3 regions of the Dongia rigui genome follow, and region 3 is predicted to be linked to each of the others. Evidence: riboswitches for the same ligand, from Rfam matches in the RefSeq annotation. Region 3 holds a riboswitch; each other region holds the start of a gene.
The links. Region 3 has a riboswitch for cobalamin ahead of SMD31_RS20845 (CbtB domain-containing protein). Riboswitches for the same ligand answer to the same signal wherever they lie in the genome.
Positions count from the first base shown of each region.

Region 1 (7,700 bases), on a different contig from region 3:
TCCGCCCACTCACCAGGATAGCCGATCAGCGCCGCTGCATAGCGCAGGAAATTCTCGGCATTCGTCTGGCCGCCATGGATCTGGTACTGCCACAGCCGGTGTGCCGCATCCTCGTCGATCGTCGAGCGGCGCGACAACTCCGGGTCCGGCTGGTCGTCGCCGGACAGGGCCGCGAACTGGCTGCCCCGCGCCTGGGCATTGAGCGCCAATTGCTCGACCCCGTAAGGCCAGTAGCGTTCGCCGCCGATGAGGCGCAGCACCACCAGCTTGGCATGGGCCGCCACCTGCTCGATGTAAAGATCGACCGACATGTGGTGCTGCAATTGCAGCAGATTGACCAGGCGCAAGGTCGGCTTTGGCTGGGGCAGCGCCGCATGCGAGGCGGCAAGGGCCGCAAGCTCGGTATCCGCCGCACTCAGCACCACGATCTCGGCCGGCGTCTGGCCAAGATCGACGGCTTCACCGCCATCGCTGATCGTTCCCGGTTTGGCGGCGAGGAGATGCATGGGTTTTAGGCGAGCGCAGCCGTGATCGCAGCGCGGTCGAGGCCCTTGAGGCCGATCACGACGATGCGGCCCTTGCGCCCTTCATGCGCTTCCAGCGGCCGGTCGTAATAATGCTGCAGGCGGTTGCCGACACCCTGCAGCACCAGGCGCATGTCCTTCCCCGCCACGGCAAGGAAGCCTTTCACGCGCAGAATATCGTGGGCTTCGATGGCCGGCACCAGCTTGGCCAGCAATTGCTGTGGCTCGGCGAGTTCGCCGATCTCGACCTGGAAGCTTTCGAAATCGTCATGATTGTGATCCTCGCCCTCCAGCTCATGATGCGAGGGCCGCGCGCTGAGATCGGCTTCGGCCGCCGCATCCAGCCCCAGCAGCACGCGCGGATCAACCTCGCCGAAACGCGCCGTGATCATCTTCGCCGGGCGCTGCAATTCCTTGATGATATGGGCCTGGGCCGCTTCATGCTCGCCCCCCGTCATCTGGTCCGCCTTGTTGACGATGATGAGATCGGCACAATTGATCTGGTCTTCAAAGAGTTCCGCCAACGGGCTTTCATGATCGAGCCCGTCATCCGATTTCCGCAGCGCATCGACCGCATCCGGATTGTCGGCAAAGCGGCCGGCCGCCACCGCCGGCCCGTCGACCACGGCGACGACACCGTCGACGGTGACGCGCGTGCGAATCTCCGGCCAGTTGAAGGCCTTCACCAGCGGCTTCGGGAGTGCCAGGCCCGAGGTCTCGATGACGATATGGTCGGGCGGGTTGGCGCGGTCGAGCAGCGCCTTCATGGTCGGCAGAAAATCGTCGGCCACCGTGCAGCAGATACAGCCATTGGCCAGCTCGACGATGTTTTCATCCGGGCAGCCTTCGATCTTGCAGCCCTTGACGATCTCGCCGTCGACGCCAAGCTCGCCGAATTCGTTGATGATGAGCGCCAGGCGCTTGCCGCCGGCATTCTTGAGAAGATGCTGGATCAGGCTGGTCTTGCCGGCACCGAGGAAGCCCGTGACGATGGTGGCCGGAATCTTGCCGCCCGGAATCTTACCAGTGGCACCAGCAGCGTTGGAAGCGACAGTCATTGCATGATCCTTATCGGCTCTTATTTCAAACCGCGCGGCGACCCGCGCGTCACTTCAGTATGAGCGGCAGGCCGGCCGCGACGAACAGCACGTGGTCGGCGCGCGCTGCGATGCGCTGGTTGAGACGCCCCGCGTGATCGCGGAAGTCGCGCGCCAGCTTGTTGCCCGGCACAATGCCGAGGCCCACTTCATTGGCGACGAAAATGAGCGGGCCGCCGCATTGGCCGAGCGCTGCCTCCAGCGCGTCGATCTCCGCCGGCACGTCTTTTTCCGCCAGCAATACATTGGTGAGCCACAGCGTCAGGCAATCGACCAGAACCGCCGCCCCCTTCTCTGTTTCCGCCACGATCGTTTGGGCCAGGGCCATGGGCTCCTCGACCAGGCGCCAATCCGGGTCGCGGCGGTCGCGGTGGAACTGCACCCGCGCCGCCATTTCGGCATCACGGATCTCGGCGGTGGCGACATAGGTACGGGCACCCGTATGCCGGTCGAGGACTTCCTCGGCATAGAGGCTTTTGCCCGAACGCGCCCCGCCCAGCACCAAGGTGATGGCAGGCAGCGGGGTGATGATGCCGGTGGGACCGGCGCCTTGTGACAAGGATCGAGCCATGATGGCGCGAAACCTCCCTCCGAGGTCGTTGCCGTTACGAAGCGGCCGCCGAGGTCTCCTGACTCGACCGTATTCCAGCGGATGGCCTTCCCAGCCGCACCGGCCAGTGGCTCTTTCATCCGCCGCATCCCAGTTAACGATTGGGATAACGATCCTACAGTTGCGGGGGCAGCGCCGGAATGTCGCCAGATTGGCGTTTCACCGGCTTCCCTCTTTGCGGTTGGCGGCAACCTACTCAAAGCGGCGGGGCTTGGCCAGCAGAAACCCAGCCTCGCCCTGGGACATCAGGCACAAGGATTTCGGATAAAATTACACAATCGTATGATGATTGATTTCACCTCTTTACCTCTCATTATTCACCAAGTGTCAATCTGCTGGCACATAGTTTCGAACGTTTGAAAACGACGGCCGGGATCTGCCCGGCCACAGGATGGATCACTCTTGGCCTGTTCCAGCTTGGATACCAGCATGCAGCCTGATGCGGCGCGGCAAGGGGCGGCAATGTCGGCGGCGGATGCCGCGCTGCTCGACGTCATTGCGACGCCGATCGTCATCACGCATCTGGCGACCACCGACATCCTCTTTGCCAACGCGGCCGCCAAGGCGCTGTTCGAGCGCCCGGCCGACCTGCCGGCGGGTCACCGCACCGATCATCTCTATGCCGACGCCAATCTGCGCGGCGAGCTCATTCAGCGCCTGCGGCGCGACGGCTCGATCCAGAATTTCGAGATCGAGTTTCAAAGCTTCACCGGCCGTCGCTTCTGGGGCCTCCTGTCCGGCCGCGCCACCAAATATGAAGGGGCCGACGCGCTCGTTGCCTCCATCGTCGACATCTCGGCGCAGAAGGAGCGCGAGGTGCAGCTGGCCCAGGCGACCGAACAGCTGCGCGTGCAGGCGGCCTCCACCGCCCAGCTCAACCACGAACTGAAGCGCCAGCGCCAGGTGGCGATTACCGCCAGCCGCGCCAAGAGCGATTTCCTGGCGCGCATGAGCCATGAATTGCGCTCGCCCTTGAATGCCATCCTCGGCTTTTCCGAAGTGATCGCCGGCCGCGTCTTCGGCGCCGACGGCACCGCGCGGTATGAGGATTACGCCCGCAACATCAACCAGGCGGGCACGCATCTTCTCGAACTCATCAACGACATCCTCGACCTTTCCAAGGTCGAAGCCGGCGAGATGCAGCTGAGCCTGGAGCCGATCGAGCTCAAGGAACTCATCAACAGTTCGGTCCAGCTGATGACCCCCATCGCCGAGAAGCGCGGCGTGCAGCTGGTGGTCGATCTCGGCCGTTCGCCCTTGTCGCTGGTGGCCGACCGCCGGCGCCTGCGCCAGATGGTGGTCAATCTCGTCAGCAACGCCATCAAGTTCACCCTGGCCGGCGGCACCGTGATGATCACGGCGCATCAGGCGCAGGGCAACATCGTCATCGACGTGGCCGATTCCGGCATCGGCATGACGCCGGACCAGGTCAAAGTGGCGCTGCAACCCTTCGGCCAGGTCCCCACCGACAGCCCCTATGCGCAAACCGGCACTGGCCTTGGCTTGCCCATCGTCGACAGCCTGGTGAAACTCCATGGCGGCAAGCTCGACATCCAGTCGACACCCAATGTCGGCACCACCGTGACCCTGACCATCCCCAAGGTGCGGTAGAGGAGCGCCTCGCTGGGGCCTTTTTACCGTCATGGTCGGCGAAGGCCGACCATGACGGAGTGGTTTCGTCGCTTCCTATCCGGGCATACTCACCCTACATTCCCCGGCCTGACTCTAAGTGAGAGCATCACGACCATGACCCGTTCCATTCTCATCACCGGTGCCGCCTCCGGCATCGGTGCCGCCACGGCGCGGGCGCTGGCAGGCGCAGATGTGCAGATTCTGCTGCACACCAAGAGCAACCGCGCAGGTCTTGAACAGGTCGCCGCCGAAATCGAAGCCGCCGGCACACGCACGGTGCTCGCCATGGGTGACCTCGCCCAGCGCGAAACCGGCGCGCAACTCGTCGCACAAGCGATCGAAGCCTTCGGCGGCCTCGACATCCTCATTGCCAATGCCGGCTTCCCCTTGCGCCCGCTCATCGGCGAATTGACGCGCGACGAGCTTGATTACACCCATGCCGTCATCGCCGGTGGCTTCTTTGCGCTCACCACCGCCGCCTTGCCGCATCTCAAATCGGCGGGTGCGCGCGGCCGCATCGTTGCCATCTCGACCCATAACGCGCATCTCTTCCTGCCGGGCTATCTCAACTTCCCCGCCAGTGCCTCGGCCAAGGCAGCGCTGGAGACGATGGTGAAATCATTGGCCCTGCAACTCGCCCCCGATGGTGCGACGGTCAACGCCATTGCTCCCGGCCTCATCGAGAAGGACCGGCATGCGGAAGGTAAGGCCGTCTCCGCTGATCAATGGCCGAAGCTGACTGCGCGCATCCCCATGGGCCATAAGGGCCAACCCGCCGACGTGGCCGCCACAATCGCCTTCCTCTGCTCCCCCGGCGCCCGCTACATCACCGGCCAGGTGATCCATGTCGATGGCGGGCTGGTGATCCGGTAGGCGCTAACCAGCTTTCCGCTATCGATCCCGCCGCCATTCACTTGACTCAAATATGTTACCTTGGTACATGAGTAACATTCGTACATCGAGATCCCATCCATGGAAACCATCGAACGCGTACAGACCGGCGTGCGGCTGGAGAAGCGGCTGCTGAAGGTTTTGAAGGCCGTGGCCGAGTTGAAGGACATGTCGCTCGGCGATCTCATCGAAGGGATGGCGCTGCATGCTTTTGAGGGAAAGTGCGCCTTCGAACCGGCAACGGTGAAGCAGATCGCCGAATTGAAAAAGGTCTACGGCCTGACGCTGACGGCGGCCGCCAGCCACAAGCTGAAAGAGAAGTCGAGATGAGCGCCGATGCAATGACCGACGACGATTTCCTGGCGGCGCTGGAGAGTTGCCGCATCGATCCGGCGGCATTCAATCATGCGGCCCATTTGCGCGCCGGGTTTCTTTATTTGCAGCGCCACGACTTCGCCGCAGCGCTGGGCGCCATGCGTCATGCGATCCAGCGCTTCGCCGCCGCGATCGGCAAGGACGGGCTCTATCACGAGACCATCACTTGCGCCTTCATGACCCTCATTAATGAGCGCCTCGCTACAGAATCTGTAGGCATCCGTTGGGAAGGTTTCGCCTTGCGCCATGCCGATCTCTTCGACGGCACCGCATTGTCGCAGCATTATTCGCGCGAGAGGTTACAGCACCCGCTGGCGCGCACAGTCTTCCTGCTGCCGGACCGCGTGCCGGGAGAGAAAGCGGCCTAGAGTCTTCGTCTCAACTCCCCCTCTCCCTAACCCTCCCCCACGTTGGGGGGAGGGGATTAGAGCCAGTTTATCGCCGGCAACTCAGCACGCTCGATGAACTCCCTCCCCCCAACGTGGGGGAGGGTTAGGGAGAGGGGGCTCTTATCCGAACGAAACGCCGACTAGTCGACCAAATCCCAGACCTTCTCCGGCGGGCGGCAGAGCACGGCGCGTTTGCCGTTGACGACGATGGGGCGCTCAATCAGGACAGGTTCTGCGACCATCTTGGCGATGAGTTGATCGGGCGTCAGCCTGGTGACGTCGCCCAGCGCCTCATAGGCATCGCCCTTGCGGCGCAATATATCGGCCGGCGCCGCACCCCCCATCGCCACCAGGATTTTCTTCAGTATTGCCACGTCGGGCGGCGTCTTCAGATACTCGACCACCTTGGGCGCATGGCCCTTTTCGGTCAGCCAGTCGAGGACCTTGCGGGACGTGCTGCATTTGGGGTTGTGGTAGATGATGATCGACATGTGGACCTGCCTTTGCCCGTCGGCTGTGTGCTGATGTGGCCAACCTAGCGAGGTGAGTCCCGATTTGCCAACCGTGAGCGATATCCGTGATCAGGCGGGCCTGGCGGCAGATCCGCGCTTTGGCCGGCTCCTTGCCCATGTGACGTCGAAACGGGGCACGCGGCGCTGGGCGTCGCGCGGCGACATCGACCCCGGCGATATCGCCGCACTGCTGCCCAATATCTGGATCATCGAGATCGAGCAGCCTTTGGATCCCACCGCGCGCCGCCTGCGCGTGCGCCTCGCCGGGACCCAGGTGGAGCGCATCTATGGCCGCAGCCTCAATGGGCTCTATCTCGAGGAGATGGATTGGGGCATCTATTCATCGCGCATCTTCCATGCCCTGGGCCGCATGGCCGATGACGGTGTCGGGCATTTTCTTGATGCCGCAGCCATGATTCAGCCGCGCCTGTCGCGCCGCGTGCGGCGTCTCGGGCTGCCGCTCTCCGACGACCAGCTGCGCGTTTCGCATCTGGTGCTGCTGGCCTATTACGAATTCAATGCCAGCGCGCCGGAGCATTTCCATGAATTGTGGCTGGACGAAGCGGTGATGCGGCCCTAAATGTTGCCCCATGAAACTGCTTTATTTCGCCTGGATCCGCGCCAAGATCGGCGTCGGTGAAGAACAGATCACCCTGCCGCCCCATGTCGCCACTGTGGGCGATTTGCTCGATTGGCTGGCCGCGCGCGGCGACAATTACGCGGGCGCCCTCAAGGAACGCAAGGTGGTGAAGGTGGCGGTCAACCAGGAATATGTCGGTGCCGATCACCCGGTAAAGACGGGCGATGAAGTGGCCCTGTTTCCACCCGTCACCGGCGGCTGAGTCATGATCACGGTCAAGGTCCAGCGCGAGGATTTCGATATCGGCGCGGAACTGGCAGCCTTGAGCGAGGGCGATACCCAGGTGGGTGGTGTCGCCAGCTTCACCGGCCTGGTGCGCGACATGGGCGGCCAAGGCTCAAGCATGACGCTGGAGCATTATCCCGGCATGACCGAGAAGCAGCTGACCGCGATTGCCGACGAGGCGATGCAGCGCTGGCCGCTGGCGCGGTGCCTGATCATCCACCGCTATGGCAAATTGCTGCCCGGTGATCGGATCGTGCTGGTGGCCACGGCCTCGGCGCATCGCGAGGCGGCCTTGGCATCTTGCGCCTTCCTCATCGATTGGCTGAAGACCAAGGCGCCGTTCTGGAAATTGGAAGATGACGGCAGCACCCAGAACTGGGTCGACGCCAAGGCAAGCGACGATCAGGCAGCGGAGCGCTGGCAACGCTGAGGCGGGTTACTTCTTGGCCGCGCGTGCTTCTTCCGACACCAGCTTCATCAGGATGTTGCGCCAGCTGGGTGTGGGCGGGGTATAGCGCACGTCGCAATTGCCGCCTTCATTCTTGATGACGACGCCATAGGTCGGCAGGCTGCGCTCCCATTCCTTCAGCGTGATGACGAACGAAAACTGGACGCGTTGGCCGATCGCCATCCAATCCGGCATGCCGCCGATCAGCACATCCTGGATGTTCATATTCACGATCGGATGAACTTTCCGATCGAGCATCACATGCATGTTCTTCAGCGTGAGGCGCGGCAACGCCTGGGTAATTGGGGCCTGCATTCAAATACCTTCCTGGCCCCGGGCAAATGCCGGAGCAATGGC
Region 1 covers NZ_JAXCLX010000001.1:2,318,339-2,326,038, reverse strand. The annotation lists gene cobN (cobaltochelatase subunit CobN) at 1-506, opposite strand, end outside; gene cobW (cobalamin biosynthesis protein CobW) at 512-1,582, opposite strand; gene cobU (bifunctional adenosylcobinamide kinase/adenosylcobinamide-phosphate guanylyltransferase) at 1,632-2,192, opposite strand; cobalamin riboswitch at 2,224-2,437, opposite strand; gene SMD31_RS10835 (sensor histidine kinase) at 2,661-3,842, shown strand; gene SMD31_RS10830 (SDR family NAD(P)-dependent oxidoreductase) at 3,978-4,736, shown strand; gene SMD31_RS10825 (hypothetical protein) at 4,836-5,084, shown strand; gene SMD31_RS10820 (hypothetical protein) at 5,081-5,497, shown strand; gene arsC (arsenate reductase (glutaredoxin)) at 5,659-6,009, opposite strand; gene SMD31_RS10810 (PAS domain-containing protein) at 6,083-6,610, shown strand; gene moaD (molybdopterin converting factor subunit 1) at 6,621-6,872, shown strand; gene SMD31_RS10800 (molybdenum cofactor biosynthesis protein MoaE) at 6,879-7,325, shown strand; gene SMD31_RS10795 (hypothetical protein) at 7,332-7,658, opposite strand.
Region 1: linked by a shared signal. The riboswitch ahead of cobU (bifunctional adenosylcobinamide kinase/adenosylcobinamide-phosphate guanylyltransferase) and the one ahead of SMD31_RS20845 (CbtB domain-containing protein) in region 3 are both predicted to bind cobalamin.

Region 2 (7,700 bases), on a different contig from region 3:
ATCATCCGCCTCAATGGGGCGGACCTTCGCGCCTACAAGCTCGATGACCTGCGGGCCGAGATGGCACTGGTGGCGCAGGACACCTATCTCTTCAACGAATCGCTGCGCAACAATGTACTCATCGCGCGTCCTGAGGCGAGCGAGACGGAACTCGTTGCTGCCATCGAACATGCCTCGCTCACAGATCTGGTGGCGGCTCTCCCCGAGGGCCTCGATGCGCCGGTCGGCGAACGGGGCACCAGCCTGTCGGGCGGCCAGCGCCAACGCGTCGCCATCGCCCGGGCGTTTCTCAAGGACGCGCCGATCCTCATCCTCGACGAGGCAACCTCGCATCTCGATGCCGCCAACGAACAGGCCGTCCGGCGCGCGCTCGATCTGCTGCAATCCTCGCGCACCACCATCGTCATCGCCCATCGGCTCTCGACTGTGCGCAATGCCGATCTTATCATGGTGCTCGATGCGGGCCGCGTCGCCGAAATCGGTTCGCCGGCGGAACTGTTGGCGCGCGGCGGCCTCTATGCCAGGCTGGTCTCGCGCCAATTGACTGCCGGCAGGGCGCCGGCCGCGCAGTGATGTGAAACGGAGGCCGCCATGACGATCCGCGCAATTCTCGCTTCGGCCTTGATGGCGCCAAGCCTGATGCTGGCTGCTTGTGCCGGCGGCGCGTCGTCCGAAACGCAGATCATGGGGGTCACCTGGGTCGCCGACGAAATTGGCGGCACGCCGGTTCTGCCTGACAGCGAGGTAACGCTGACATTCAACCCGGACGGCCGCTCCGGTGGCAAGGGTGGCTGCAACACCTATGGCGCCGGATATCAGCGCAACGGCAACGCCTTGACCTTCGAGCAGGCGATGTCGACGCAGATGTTCTGCGCACCGGATGCGCTGATGGCCCAGGAGCATGCCTATCTCAATCTATTGCCGCAGGTCACAGGGTTCGAGCGCAGCGGCGACAAGCTGACGTTGAACACGCCCGCCAAATCCATCCTGTTTCACGCCAAACCGTAACGGCCGCCTTGCCAGCGGCCCGAACTCCCGGCATGGTCCGGCCGGGAGAGCGAGATGAGCGGTGCGGACAGGATTCTGATTTTGGGCGGCACGGGGGAGGGCATCGCTCTCGCTTCGGCTCTCACATCGCTGCCCGGCCGCCGCGTTATATCTTCGCTCGCCGGCCGCGTCGCCAACCCCAAATTGCCGCCGGGTGAGGTGCGTATCGGCGGCTTCGGCGGTGTCGAAGGTCTCGCCGCTTATCTGCGCGAGAACAAGATCCGCGCCGTGATCGATGCAACCCATCCCTTTGCGCGCCGCATGGGTTGGAATGCGGCGGCCGCGTCGCAGACCACAAACACGCCGTTGCTTCGCTTTGAACGGCCCGCCTGGATGCCCCAGCCAGGCGATCATTGGATCGACGTGGCTGATTGGGACGAGGCGGTCAATGTTTTGCGCGGCAAGGCGCGCCGGGTGTTCCTCGCCTTGGGCCGGCAGGAGTTGGCGCCCTTCACCGCTCTCAAGGATATCGCCTTCGTCATTCGCGCGGTCGACGCGCCGGATGCCGATCTCGCCTTTGCCGATGCCGAGATCGTGCTGGCACGCGGCCCCTTCAAGCTGGCGGACGAGCGGGTGCTGCTGCAGTCGCGCGGCATCGATCATTTGGTGTGCAAGAACAGCGGCGGCGATGCGACCGATGCCAAGCTGCAGGCCGCCCGCGAACTTGGCGTCACCGTCATCATGCAACGCCGCCCGCCACGGCCCGATGTGCCCAAGGTCAGCGACGTCCAGGCCGCTGTCGATTGGGTGAGATCCCTTTAAGCCGGCTTCGTCCCGTACCAGCGCGGGGTATAGACCCAGGCGCTGCCATCGGGCTTTGCGATGGCCCGCGTCATGGATGAGCCCACAATGACGACCGTGCGGCTGTCTACCATCTCCGTGGTGAGTTCGCCCAGCGTGGTATGACCGATCTTTTCGTCCGGCCGGCCGACATCGCGCCCCAGCACGACCAGCGTCTCAGGCGCCCGGTACTGGCGCAACAGATCCAATGCCTCGCCCAATTGCCAGGGCCGCGCCTTGGAAATGGGATTGTAGAGGGCCATGGCAAAGTCACCCTCCGCGGCATGGCGGAGGCGATCGAGAATTGTCGCCCAGGGTTTCAGATTGTCAGAAAGCGAGATGACGCAGAAATCATGGCCGAGCGGTGCGCCGATCTTTGCCGCCGCCGCCATCGCCGCCGAGACACCGGGCAGGATAGCAAGGTCGACGCCGTGCCATTCCGGCTTGTCCGTATCGTCCAGGGCTTCCAGCACGGCGGCAGCCATCGCAAAGACGCCAGGATCGCCTGAGGAGACGATCACGACCGAGCGCCCGCTCGCTGCCAGTTCGAAGCCATGGCGCGCGCGGGCCAGTTCCTCGCGGTTGTCGCTCCCGTGCACGATCTGGTCGGGGCGCAAGGGGCCGGCCATCTTCACATAGGTCTCGTAGCCCAGGATGTCCTGGGCCTGGTCAATCTCGCGCCGCACGGCCGGCACCATCATTGCCGCCGCGCCCGGGCCGAGGCCGACAACGGCCAAGCGCCCGCGCTTGCGCCCGATGGGTGTCACTTCTGCCGGTGTCTCGGCGACGCCAATCGCCAGTTGCTCAATGGTCACGGACAAGGCGGGTGAGGGAACGGCGGCCAGCACCAGTTCCTCGGCCGAGCGCGCCGCGACGAAGCGCACGGGCAGGCCCAGCGCAGCTGCCGCAGTGGCGACATGCGGATCGGCAAAATCATCCTCGCGCGCCAGCAGCAGCGCCAGGGAATGAATCGATAACTGCGTCTGTGCCAAAGCCCGGCGGATCACATCCGCGAGGTCCGGTTGCGGCCGACCGATGCCGATAACGATGCTGCGCGGATGAAACAGCAACTCATTCTCGCCCGGCGCCACGTCCTGATGCGTGATCCGTGCGGTGAGCGTGCCGTCATCGGCGATGGGCAGGTTAGCATCGGCGAACCAGGGCGCCTCGCCTTCCACCCGCATCTTGGCCCCCGCCAGCAGATCGGCAATGAAGGTCTTGCCCGCCGCAGGGTTGCGCAGCACATAACCGTCGGGTGGGTTGATGAGACAGGTGCCGAAGCGGATCTCGCCGGTCGTGGTGATCGCCGGCACGGTACCCAGGGCCGCGCCGATTTCACGCGCCAGCACATTGACGCCGCTCAGGCCCCCCAGCAGCGGTACGACAGCACTGCCGTCTTCAGCCACAGCGAGAACCGGCGGTTCCGCGCGCTTGTTCTGCAACAAGGGACTGAGCGAGCGGATGACGATGCCGGCAGCGCACAGGGCGATGATCGGCCGTCCCGCCTCGTATAGTCCGCGCAAGGTCTCGCCGAATTCTTCGAACGGAATGTCGGCGCCCTCGACGCGGGATTTAAGGCCATAAACTTCCGCGCCGGGCAACGCCGCCTGGATGCGCCGCGCGGTGGGCAGCGAGCGCGCACCCAGGATCAAAATAGCCGGCGCATCGTTCACGACTGCCATTTCTTGCCCGGCACCAGCACGATGGAGAAATAAGGGGCGCTTTTGGGATCGACCTCGGCCAACGGCACGATCTTCTGGTTGCCCATGGTGGCGCGTTCGACATAAAGCGCGCGGTCGCCGAGCCCCAGATCCATCACGACCTTGCGCACCTTTTCGAAATTGGTGCCGAGCTTCATGATGGCCGCCGCTTCGAGATCAGAGAGGCGCCGCTTCAGCTCTTCCTCCGGCAGCACGCCGGACAGGATGCCGAGGTTCTGGTTGCGATAGACCAGGGGGGCACCCAGCACAGATGCGGCAGCCAGCACCGAGCACACACCGGGCACGACTTCCGTCTCGTAGCGGGTCGCCAACCGGTCGTGGATATACATGAACGAGCCGTAGAAGAACGGATCGCCTTCGCAGATGACAGCCACGTCGCGCCCGGCATCGAGATGCGCTGCGACCTGCTCCGCCGACTGGTCATAGAAATCGCTGACCAGCGTCTCGTAGCTGAGATGCGCCGGCAGCTTTTCCGTCGTCACCGGATAGATCAGCGCCATGGTCTGCTGTTCCGGCTTCAGGAAGGTCTCGACGATGGTAAGAGCGTTGCCTTTCTTCCCCTTGGCAGCGAGATAGGCGACGACGGGTGCCTGCTGCAACAGACGCAGAGCCTTGATCGTCATCAATTCCGGATCGCCCGGGCCGACGCCCAGACCATACAAACGTCCCTTGGCCATCATTCGCGCTCCGTTGCCAAGGCGTTGACCGCAGCTGCCGCCATGGCGCTGCCGCCACGCCGCCCGCGAATGATGACGAAGGGCACGCCGCGGCTGTTTTCGGCCAGCATCTCTTTCGATTCCGCGGCGCCCACGAAGCCGACGGGAAACCCTAAGATCAGCGCTGGTTTCGGTGCGCCTTCGTCCAGCATTTCGAGAAGGCGGAACAGCACGGTCGGTGCATTGCCGATGGCAACGACGGCGCCGCCCATCCTGTCGCGCCAGAATTCAAGTGCAGCGGCCGAGCGCGTGTTGCCGAGGTCTTGCGCCATCTGCGGCACGCGCGGATCGTTCAAGGTGCAGATCACCTCGTTATCGGCGGGGAGGCGCGATCGCGTGACACCATCCGCCACCATGCGGCAATCGGCGAGGATCGGCGCGCCGTCGGCGAGGGCCTTGCGCCCGGCATCACCAGCACCGGTGGAGAAGCGCAAATCCGGCACGACATCGACCATGCCGGAGGCATGTGCCACGCGCACGGCGAGTTTTTCGAGATCGGCCGGAATGCCGGCAAGATCGGCTTCCCGGCGAATGATGGAAAAGGATTGGCGATAGATTTCCTGCCCATCGCGCTCGTAATTGATCATGCCTTCTCTCTTTGCATCAGCAGCCTGGCTGCCTGTTCGATAGTGACGTCATGGCCCAGAAGCTCGCCCAAACCCGTCTTTGCCGTGTCGCCCACCGGCGCGTCGGATTGGGCAAAGACATCGTAATGGCCAGGCCGCAACCCCAACAGGGTGTAGGGGGCGGGGCGGGGTGCGGCGCAGGATTTGGCACAGCCGGTGAGGTGGATGCCAAAGACAGGCTGTCCCCAACCATCGATCTCGTTGGCGAGGTGCCGCGCATCGGCCTTGGTGTCAGCGAGGCCGGACTTGCAGCCGGCACTGCCGGCACAGGTCAACGTCGCCGCCAGCGTGCGGTCGGGCCGCGTGATGAAGTCCAGCTCTTCCAGGGCAGCGACGGCCTCTTCCAGCGCGTCTTCTGTCATGGAGGGCAGCATCACGCTCTGCCAGGGGGTGAGGCGGATCTCGCTGCCGGAAAATCGGTGAGCGAGGTCGGCAAGGCCCAGCATCATCTCCTGGCCGAGGCGACCCAGAAGTGGCACGGCGCCCAGGATGAACCGCCCATCCGCTTGGCGCCTGGCGCCGATGTGGCCTTGCGGCATCGCTGCCGCGCGCTGCCAAGCGTCTGCGGGCGTCACCCGGCAAGTTAGGCGCGCGGCGAGGTCTGCCGGTGTTTCATCCACCAGCAAATGCCGCATGCGGGTGATCTTGTCACCCTTGGCGTTGAGCTGGCCGATCTTCGCCGTGAAGTGATCGAGCAACGTGAACAACGCAGCCTCGGCATCGCCGCTCGCAACCGCTCCGGCGGTGCGCTCGCCCGGCACCCCGGCAAAGCCGAAGGCAAAGCGCCCGTCCGCCATCGCCGACAGCCAGATATCGTTGGGGTGCTGCAGCATGGCGATTTCTTCGCCGCCATCGATCTGGATCGAAAATTTGGGTGACAGCACGTGATAGTGCGTCTCGTTCTCCAAACGCGCGAGCACCCGGCGCGCGAGATCGCTGACATCGAAAATGGCATTGGGGTCGAGACCAATGAAAGGGCTCACCATCACATTGCGCACATCGTCGGCGCCGCTGCTCTTGGGCGCCAATCCGGCATCGACCAAGCCGGCGATCAGCGCGTCATCGGCGCCGTCATGGACGCCACGGATCTGCACATTGGCACGGTTGGTGACTTCGATTTCCGGCAATCCATGAGCCGCGGCAAGCTTCGCCAGCGCCCGCATCTGCGCAGCGTTCAGCCGGCCGAACGGCAGCTTGATGCGACAGATGCCGCCATCTTGCGAGGGCACGATGCGGTAAAGGCCCGGACAGGCGAAACGGCGATCACTCTGGATCAAATCGGCACCGGCAAAAACCGTTGCGGCGAATGGGTACGGACCAAGTCTGATCCCACCACAGCATCGATACGCCCCGACCGATGCATCCAACCACAACCCCGTGTTACCGGCAGGTTTCCTGGCTTCGCGGGTCAGGGCCGTCGTCGCAGCCTTCCCGGACCCCTTGGGGCCAGTGGCTCGTTGCAACAGGCTCGCCGCGTACAGTTGCGGGGGCAGCCACGGCTGGTTCCGGTCCATTTGGGCCATCGCCTCCCGTGTTCCCTTTTATGCCCCGAAGGGCACCGGTAACGGCCCCGTTCTATAGGAGCGTGGGACCCCGCGAAAGCGGATTCTCCCGTGGTTTGGCGTCGCGGGCACGCTTGCTCATCCCTTGCCGATGTCCTATTGGAAGCCGGGAAGCAGCCTTTTTTCCAACGAGATAGACGCGAAGATGGCAACCTGGCTCACCGTCATCGGTATCGGCGAAGACGGCCTCGATGGCCTCGGCGCGGCCGCGCGCGCGGCCTTGAGTGACGCTGCCATCGTGTTTGGTGGCAACCGGCATCTCGGCATGCTGCCGGACAGCTTCAAGGCCGAACGCCGTCCCTGGCCGAGCCCGTTTTCGGACGCTTTCGACGCGGTTCTGGCACTGCGCGGGCAGAAGGTCGCCATTCTCGCCAGCGGCGATCCGATGTTTTACGGCATGGGGGCGAGCCTCAGCCGACAACTCTCGGCTGATGAGATGCGGGTGATCTCAGCCCCGTCCTCCGTCTCGCTCGCGGCGGCGCGCATGGGCTGGGCCCTGCAAGATGTGTGTGTCGTCACCATTCATGGCCGGCCGATCCATCACGTCAATCGGGCCCTCCATGATGGCGCGCGTCTGATCGTGCTGAGCGAGGACGGCTTTTCCGCACAGGCGGTTGCGGCATTGCTGACCGCGCGCGGCTTCGGGCCCAGCCGCATCACGGTCTTCGAACACCTTGGCGGACCGAAGGAAAAGCGTATCGACGGCATCGCCGAGAGCTGGCGGGCAGGGGAGAACGCGGCGCTCAATCTGCTGGCGATCGACTGCAGGGCGGGGCCCCAGGCGCAAGCCTTTCCGGCCCTCGCCGGCCTGCCTGACGAGGCGTTCCAGAATGACGGCCAACTCACCAAGCGCGACGTGCGCGCCGTAACCTTGGCGCGTCTTGCGCCGCTGCCTGGTGAACTGCTGTGGGATGTCGGTGCCGGCTGTGGCTCGATCTCGATCGAATGGATGCGCAGCCACCCCAGCTGCCGTGCCATCGCGATCGAAGAAAACGATGGCCGCCAGCAATTCATCCGCGCCAATGCCGATCATCTCGGCGTACCCAACCTCGACCTCGTCGCTGGGGCGGCGCCGGCAGCACTCGCGGGACTTGCCCAACCAGACGCCATTTTCATCGGCGGCGGCGTGACCGAGCCAGGTGTCATCGAGGCCTGCTGGGCGGCCCTCAAACCCGGGGGGCGCCTCGTCGCCAATGCCGTGACGGTGCAAAGCGAGGTTCTGCTGATCTCCTGGCAGGAGAAGATCGG
Region 2 covers NZ_JAXCLX010000002.1:308,683-316,382, forward strand. The annotation lists gene SMD31_RS12935 (ABC transporter ATP-binding protein) at 1-573, shown strand, start outside; gene SMD31_RS12940 (META domain-containing protein) at 592-1,008, shown strand; gene SMD31_RS12945 (cobalt-precorrin-6A reductase) at 1,063-1,809, shown strand; gene cobJ (precorrin-3B C(17)-methyltransferase) at 1,806-3,509, opposite strand; gene SMD31_RS12955 (precorrin-2 C(20)-methyltransferase) at 3,497-4,228, opposite strand; gene SMD31_RS12960 (precorrin-8X methylmutase) at 4,225-4,851, opposite strand; gene cobG (precorrin-3B synthase) at 4,848-6,167, opposite strand; cobalamin riboswitch at 6,259-6,468, opposite strand; gene cbiE (precorrin-6y C5,15-methyltransferase (decarboxylating) subunit CbiE) at 6,598-7,700, shown strand, end outside.
Region 2: linked by a shared signal. The riboswitch ahead of cobG (precorrin-3B synthase) and the one ahead of SMD31_RS20845 (CbtB domain-containing protein) in region 3 are both predicted to bind cobalamin.

Region 3 (7,700 bases):
GCGGAGGCGGTCCGCGCCTACCATGGAATCTTGGCCAAAAAGGGTATCAGACCGGCCCGCTCGCTCGAGGAGGATGCCGCCATCTCCGAGGCGGTTCTGAAGCAGGCTGCCTGAAGGAATTGCCCCTGGCTGCATTCCCCCGGCGGCATTTCCCTGGCGGCATTCCCCCCTGGATTCCCGCCGCGACCGATTGTAGAGATGAAACATGACAACGTCTCGCCGCGGCATCGTGACGGGTGGCACCTGGTGCGTCGATCGCAACCGGGCGATCGATGCGTGGCCACATGAAGATGGCGTCGCCGAAATTCTGGCGACCGAACTCTATGGTGGTGGCTCCGGCTGCAATCTTGCCATCGATATCCGAAAGCTCGATCCCAGCTTTCCAGTGGCAACCATCGGTCTCGTGGGCGATGACGCAGATGGCCATTTCCTGCTTGCCCAAGCCGACGCCCATGGCATCGACCGCAGCCGCATGGCCGTAACGGCGGATGCGGCGACCCAGTTCACCGATGCCTATGTCTCGCAGCGCAGCGGCCGGCGGACCCACATCTTCTTTCAGGGAACCGGCGCGCTGTTGACTCCGGATCACTTCAGTTTCGATGGAGTCGATGCACGGATCCTGCATCTGGGGCTCCCCGGCGCACACAAGCTCATGGATCAACCGTGGAAGGGCGATCCGAATGGGTGGGTCTACGTGCTGCGGCGCGCACGCGACGTCGGATTGCTCACCAATCTCGAACTCTTCAGCATCGCCCCCGAACGGATCGCGGCCCTCGTCCTGCCCTGCCTGCCGTATCTCGATTATCTCGTGGTGAATGATTTCGAAATCGGCGCCCTCGCTCAGTTGCAGACGTCGACGGACGGCTTGACCGAGATCGGCGCCTGCATCCAGGCGGCAAAGGCCGTCATGGCCAAGGGCAGCATGCGCCTCATCGTCGTCCACTTCCCGGCCGGGGCGATTGCCTTGGAGCGGGATGGCACCGTCACCTCGGCGCCATCCTTCAATATTCCCCAATCCGAGATTGTCAGCGCCAATGGGGCAGGGGACGCGTTCGCTGCCGGGCTGCTCTACGCCCTTCACGAAGGGTGGGAGATCGCCTCGGCACTCGAAATGGCCCATGCCACGGCGGCCATTTCGCTACGGGGACTCTCGACCTGCGCCGCGGTCGAGGACTACCGCGCGTGCCTTGCCAGGGCCCGTAAGTGGGGCCTCCGGCCGTCGCTGGCTCTGCAACAAGCGTCGCTATAAGAGAAATTACGCCGCTCATCCGTCGGGGATTGGACAAATTTCTTGACGCCGTCGATGCCCTGGGCGAATGATCCACCAGTCGAAGGTTCCCCGATGGATAGATTCCTGGGGATTAATAGGGAACACGGTGCGGACGACCCAAAAGGGGCCAAAACCGTGACTGCCCCCGCAACTGTAAGCGAGGAGCGGACGCCGAGATAACCACTGACCGGTGGCGGGCATGGGTAACATGCCGGATCCGGTTGGGAAGGTGGCGCCGCCTGGTACTCGCGAGTCAGGAGACCTGCCAGCGACGAGACGAATCCGTATTCCGGACGGGGTGTCCGCGCGGTGTGGTGGATCTGGTACCAACTGGCACCGGTCACTTCAGTAGCGGTAACCCCCTGCCGGCCAGACCAGAACTCAAGGGGATCCATCATGCAGACCAACGCCCAGCTTGCCTCAAGCGCCGTTTCCACCAAGACCACTGCCCGCACCGAAGCCCTCGCAGGCGCCTTCATGGCTGCCGTGCTCGGCCTCGTCATGGTCTGGGGTGTCGGCTTCTCGCATATCGAAGCGGTTCACAACGCCGCCCACGACACGCGCCACGCCAACGCCTTCCCCTGCCACTAAGGGGCGGGTTCATGGAGACGTTCCGGCGACTGTTTCTGGTCGCTCTGTTGGCTGGTCTCATCAGCGGCATCGCCATTACGGCCGTCCACCAGGTGAGCACGACGCCGCTTATCCTGGCGGCTGAGGTCTACGAGAACGCCGGGCCGGCAGAAGCACCAGCTGCTGCCGCCGAGGCGCCGGCCGGCGAAACGGGCCACGATCACGACCATGCGGCCGAAGGGCATGACCATGGTGGCGGCGACGCCTGGTCGCCCGCCGATGGCTGGCAGCGGACCCTCTCGACGGCCATTGCTGATGTCCTCACCGGCATCGGCTTTTCGCTCCTGCTGGTTGCCGCCTACCGCATCTGGGGCGGCAACATGACCTGGCGGACGGGGCTGTTCTGGGGCCTGGCCGGTTTCGCGGCGATCGTTGCCTCACCCAATCTCGGCCTGCCGCCGGAAGTGCCGGGTACCGAAGCCGCACCCCTCGCTGACCGTCAGGTCTGGTGGGTGGCGACGGCGGTGCTGACGGCGCTGGGACTTGGCTGCATCTTCATTGCCAAGCGCGCCTGGGCCGCTGCCCTGGGACTTGTTCTGATCGTGCTGCCGCACGCCTATGGCGCGCCGCAGCCGGCGGAATATGCGAGCGTGGCGCCTGAGGAACTGGCGCACCGCTTCATCGTCGCAGCGACGATCGCGGGGCTGGTCTTCTGGGCGATCCTCGGGGCATCGACCGGCTATTTCTATCACCGGTTCTTCAAGTCGACCGCTTCCTGACCAGATCTGGCAGCAGCAAAGAAAAAGGCCGGGCCGCCCGATCGGGTGCCCGGCCTTCTCTTTAGTCGTTGGTTCAGAGCGCGCGGACGTCCTGAATGAAGCGCTCGATCGTGGTGCGAATCTGGGACGTGTTCTGACCCAGCAGTCTGGCGGCAGACAGCACAGTCGCTGTGGCGTTCTGCGTCTGCCCGGCGGCTTGCGCCACGAAGACGACCTTTTCCGAAACTTCCTGGTTGCCGGCCGAGGCTTCCTGGATGTTGCGGGCGATCTCCTTGGTCGCAGCGTTCTGCTCTTCGACCGCAGCCGCGACGCCGCTTGAGATATCCTTCATCTGACGGATCTGATCGCCGACCGAACGGATCGAATCCGCCGTCGATTGCGTCGATGTCTGGATCGATTGGACCTGAACGGCGATGTCTTCCGTGGCACGCGCCGTCTGGTTTGCCAGGCTCTTGACCTCATTGGCGACGACGGCAAAGCCCTTGCCAGCCTCGCCGGCACGCGCGGCTTCGATCGTCGCGTTGAGCGCCAGCAGGTTGGTCTGGTTCGAGATCTCGGTGATGAGGCGAACCACATCGCCGATCTTGGTCGAGGCTTCGGTCAGGTGCGAAACACGCTCGGTTGTGTCTTCGATCGAATGCGTCGAGGTCGCAGCGATCTCGGCCTGGCTGGAGACCTGTCGGCTGATCTCCATGATGGAACTCGACAGCTCTTCGGTTGCGGCAGCAACCGTCTGCACATTGGCGCTGGCCTCAGTTGCGGCAGCAGCGACCTTCTGGACCTGCTCAAGCGAATCACTCGACAGTTTGTTGAGCGATTCGGCCGTATGATCCAGCTCGTCAGCCGATTTCACCAGCGCCTGCAGGATGGTTTCGACCTCCTGGTCGAAGCCACGGGCAAGCTCCGACATCTGCGCCGCCCGTTTTTCGCGGGACTGCTGCTGCTGGGCAGCCTCGGCCTGCAGGACTTCATTGCGGCGCATGTTGTCGGCAAAGACGGCAACGGCGCCGGCCATGTTGCCGACCTCGTCAGCGCGCTCGGCATAGGGGATGTTGACCGAGGTGTTGCCGGCAGCCAGTTCCTTCATCGTGTCGGTGATCATGCGGATCGGTGCGCCGATCTGGCGCGACAGGACGAAGAAGAACAGGACGGCAGCCACCAGCATGACCACAGCGCTGGTGATGACCGTCCGCAGGGTCCAGGCCAATGCAGTTGAGATCTGCGCATTCGCCGCGGCGGAGTTCGCCTTGATGGCTTCCGAGACTTCCTTGCCGGCAGCCTCCAGCTTGTCCGTCAGTTCTTCGCCGGCGCCGGTGACTTCGATGGCGCGGGCTTCATTGACCGTTGATGGGTGACGCATCAGCTTCAACTGCTGGGCGGCGGGGCCGTCGCGCCAGTCTTTCATGGCGCTGCCAATCTTATCGAGTGGCGCCAGGAGGTTCTGGTCGCCAGCCGCGTTGGCAATCGCTGCCTGCAGCAACTGATCGAAATTCGCGCTGAAGGCCTGATAGCTCTTTGTATAGTCCGAGCTGCCGGTAACCAGCAGGCCGCGAATGGCCGTCTGCATCTTCGACGCCTCGGCAAGTGTCGCATTGATCGAGCTTGCCTGACGTTCGGCGGCGTCATTGACCGAATTGGCTTCGTCGATACGCGCTGTCAGCATGATCGAGATCGCGCCGGAGATGATGATGACCAGACCCAGCAGCGAAAACGCGATGATGAGCTTCTTGGCAACGGAAAGGTTGGCAAAGTTCATTTTCTTCTCTCCGCTTCTATCAGCTCTGCAGCCTGCGCTGCATTTCGGTCAGATTGAATTCAACGGTCACGGCGCCAATCGCTTCCTTGGTCGCCGGATCGACGGCGGTGAAATTGACCTGCGTCCGCCAGGTCTTCGTTGCATCGTCAAATTCCGGTTCGTCAACGAAGACGGCATCGGGTCCGACGGCAAATGTCTTTTGATACTTGTCCTCGTCGCCTTGCCAGTAATCTGACGTGACCGAGCTTTGCCCAACGTTGAGGCCGAATTTGTCCATGACGAAAATCTCGGTGAAAAGGCCGGCTGAGCTTGCCTGGATGTAAAGGAGATAGTTGGAGAGTGGGCTGCTCAGGATCTCGGCGATGAAGGGCTGGTCGTCCGACTTCGCCTCTGCCTTCCATGCCTCGTCCATTTTATCGATCGTCGCCTGATCGACACCTTCATGCTTCTTGCTCGCCGCCTCGATCGACATGATCGCGACGGGCTGCAAGATGCGATCACGCATATCCTTGATGATCTCGGGGGTGATGATGCTGGCGGAAATAGGTGCTGCCGACGCGGCCGTCTGTTCCGCTGCGGCTGGTGCAGCAGCTGGTGCCGCCGGCGCCGGCACGCTAGCGGTTGTCGCTGCAGGTGCCGCTGCCGCCGCAGGTGCTGCTGCCGCTGCCGCTGCGGGCGCAGTTGCCGGTGCAGCCGGATCCGCAGCCACCGGTGCAGCCGTCGTTGTGGCTTCTTGGGCGAAAGCGGCGGTCATCGCGGAAAATGTCAGCGCGCTGGCTGCGAATGCGATGGTACTGAAACGATGCGGTTGGAACATGACAGCTCTCAATGCAATTGGAGTCACGTTCAGCCTGCGCGCAACTGGTAAAGAAATGATTTCTGTGCTTAAAAACAGGTTAATATTCCTTGTCGTTGTTACTTGGAATTATTCTAGGACAGTCGGTATTGGCGTTGGTGATGATGGCGGAAAGTCCGACTTCCCGACATTCGCGGCATGGACCCACAGCATGCTATAAGTTGTTAGGACTGATTCACCTCGGAAGGCGTCGTGATGGAAGGCTCGTCGGAGCAAGTGCAGGATCAGTCACAGGATAGGGAAGTGCCGGCCGCTGATCGCGCGCGCGCGATCGCCGTCCGCGCGAAGGGTGCCACGATGAGTTTCGTGCCCTATGTGTGGCGACGCTTCCAGGCGGACGGCTGCACGGGCGTTGCCTCAGGGCTCAGCTATACATCGCTCCTCGCGATCGTGCCCACCCTGGCGATCGGCCTGGCGATGTTCGCGGCCTTTCCGCCGCTCCGCGACTTGCGTGACGATTTCATCATCATCCTCGCCCAGAATCTGGCTCCCGATCTTGCCAATGTTGTGAACGACTACCTCGGCACGTTCATCAACAATGCCGGTGGCACATCCGTTGCCGGTGTCATCGGTATCGGCGTCACGGCGATCCTCCTGATCAATACAATTCAGACGGCCTTCGACAAGATCTGGGGTGTCGTCAACGCGCGCAACAAGCTGCATCGCTTTCCGGTCTATTGGGCGATCATCACCTTGGGGCCGCTGCTCTTTGGCGCCTCCCTTTCAATCTCGACCTATGTCTTCTCTCTGGCCAATAAGGGCGAGTTCTATGGCCTCTCCGCTGGCCTGAAGATCGTCACCGCCATATTGCCGTTCCTGCTCGAGACAGCGGGCTTCACCCTGTTCTATCGCCTGATCCCAACCCGCCCGGTGCGGTTGGTCGACGCCGGCATCGGCGCCATCACCGCTGCGGTGCTGTTCGAGATATTGAAGCGCGGCTTTGGCCTCTACCTCCAATTCTTCGGCTCCTATCAGGTCGTCTATGGTGCCCTGGCAACGGTGCCGATCTTCCTGATCTGGACTTATCTCGTCTGGGTCACCGTGCTGATCGGCGCGGAAATAGCGGCGGCATTGCCCGAATGGCGATCAGGGCGCCGGCAGGTCGGCGAAACGCTGCGCCGGGGAGATATGCTCAGCCTGTCCCTTGGCACATTTGCCGAACTGGCCAAGGCGCATTCCCATGGCGCCGGCATTCGCACGGAACAACTGGTCCACAGTCTTGCCGCCGACCCAGGGCGCCTGGTCTGGTTGCTGGACACGCTCAAATCCCATCGCCTGATTGCCAAATCGGACAATGGTCGCTGGATTCTCGCCCGCGACCTCAGCACCTTCACCATCCATGATGTCTGCCACCATTTGGGCATTGCCCTGGGCGAGACGCTGGAAGAGGTGGTACCCCTGGTCGATCCGCTGATGCGCCGAATTGCTGAAACCGAGAAGGCGGCGCTCGATGAAACGGTGGCCGCCGCGCTGAAGAGTATCGACGCAATCTGACGTTACACGGCATTTTCCCTTTATAGGGCGCCGTCGGCCCCCTATAACTCGGCAGATATATCCAACACTTTTCTGCCAGGGAGTCGCCCATGACCGCCATCATCGACCTGCACGCGCGCCAGATTCTGGACAGCCGCGGCAACCCCACGGTGGAGGTCGATGTCATCCTGGAAAGCGGCGCCAGTGGCCGTGCCGCCGTGCCGTCGGGGGCATCCACGGGCGCCCATGAGGCGGTCGAGCTGCGCGACGGGGACAAGAGCAAGTATCTCGGCAAGGGCGTCCTCAAGGCCGTCGAGGCCGTCAATGGCGAGATTTTCGAGGCGATCTCAGGTCTCGATGCCGAAGACCAGGTCAAGATCGACCGCCTGATGATCAAGCTCGACGGTACGCCCAACAAGGCGCGTCTGGGTGCCAATGCCATCCTGGGTGTCAGCCTGGCGGTGGCCAAGGCCGCAGCGGCCGATGCCGGCCTGCCGCTCTATCGCTATGTCGGCGGCACCTCGGCCCGTACCCTGCCGGTGCCGATGATGAATATCATCAACGGCGGCGCCCACGCCGACAACCCGATCGACTTCCAGGAATTCATGATCCTTCCCTGGGCGGCGCCGAGCGGTTCAGAGGCGCTGCGTTGGGGGGCCGAGATTTTCCACGCCCTGAAGGCGGAATTGAAGAAGGCCGGCCACAACACCAATGTCGGCGACGAGGGCGGCTTCGCGCCGAACCTCAAGAGCGCCGATGAGGCGCTGGCTTTCATCGTGAAGTCGATTGAGAAGGCTGGCTTCAAGCCGGGAGCCGACGTGGCGCTGGGCCTCGATTCAGCTTCGACCGAGTTCTTCAAGGACGGGAAGTATCATCTGGAAGGCGAGGGCAAGGTGCTCGACGCCGCCGGCATGGTTGCATTCTACGAGCAGCTGGTGAAGGCCTACCCGATCGTCACCATCGAGGACGGCATGGCCGAGGACGACTGGGACGGCT
Region 3 covers NZ_JAXCLX010000004.1:432,174-439,873, reverse strand. The annotation lists gene SMD31_RS20855 (hypothetical protein) at 1-114, shown strand, start outside; gene SMD31_RS20850 (carbohydrate kinase family protein) at 206-1,249, shown strand; cobalamin riboswitch at 1,316-1,554, shown strand; gene SMD31_RS20845 (CbtB domain-containing protein) at 1,667-1,861, shown strand; gene SMD31_RS20840 (CbtA family protein) at 1,873-2,619, shown strand; gene SMD31_RS20835 (methyl-accepting chemotaxis protein) at 2,693-4,375, opposite strand; gene SMD31_RS20830 (hypothetical protein) at 4,395-5,192, opposite strand; gene SMD31_RS20825 (YihY family inner membrane protein) at 5,475-6,725, shown strand; gene eno (phosphopyruvate hydratase) at 6,815-7,700, shown strand, end outside.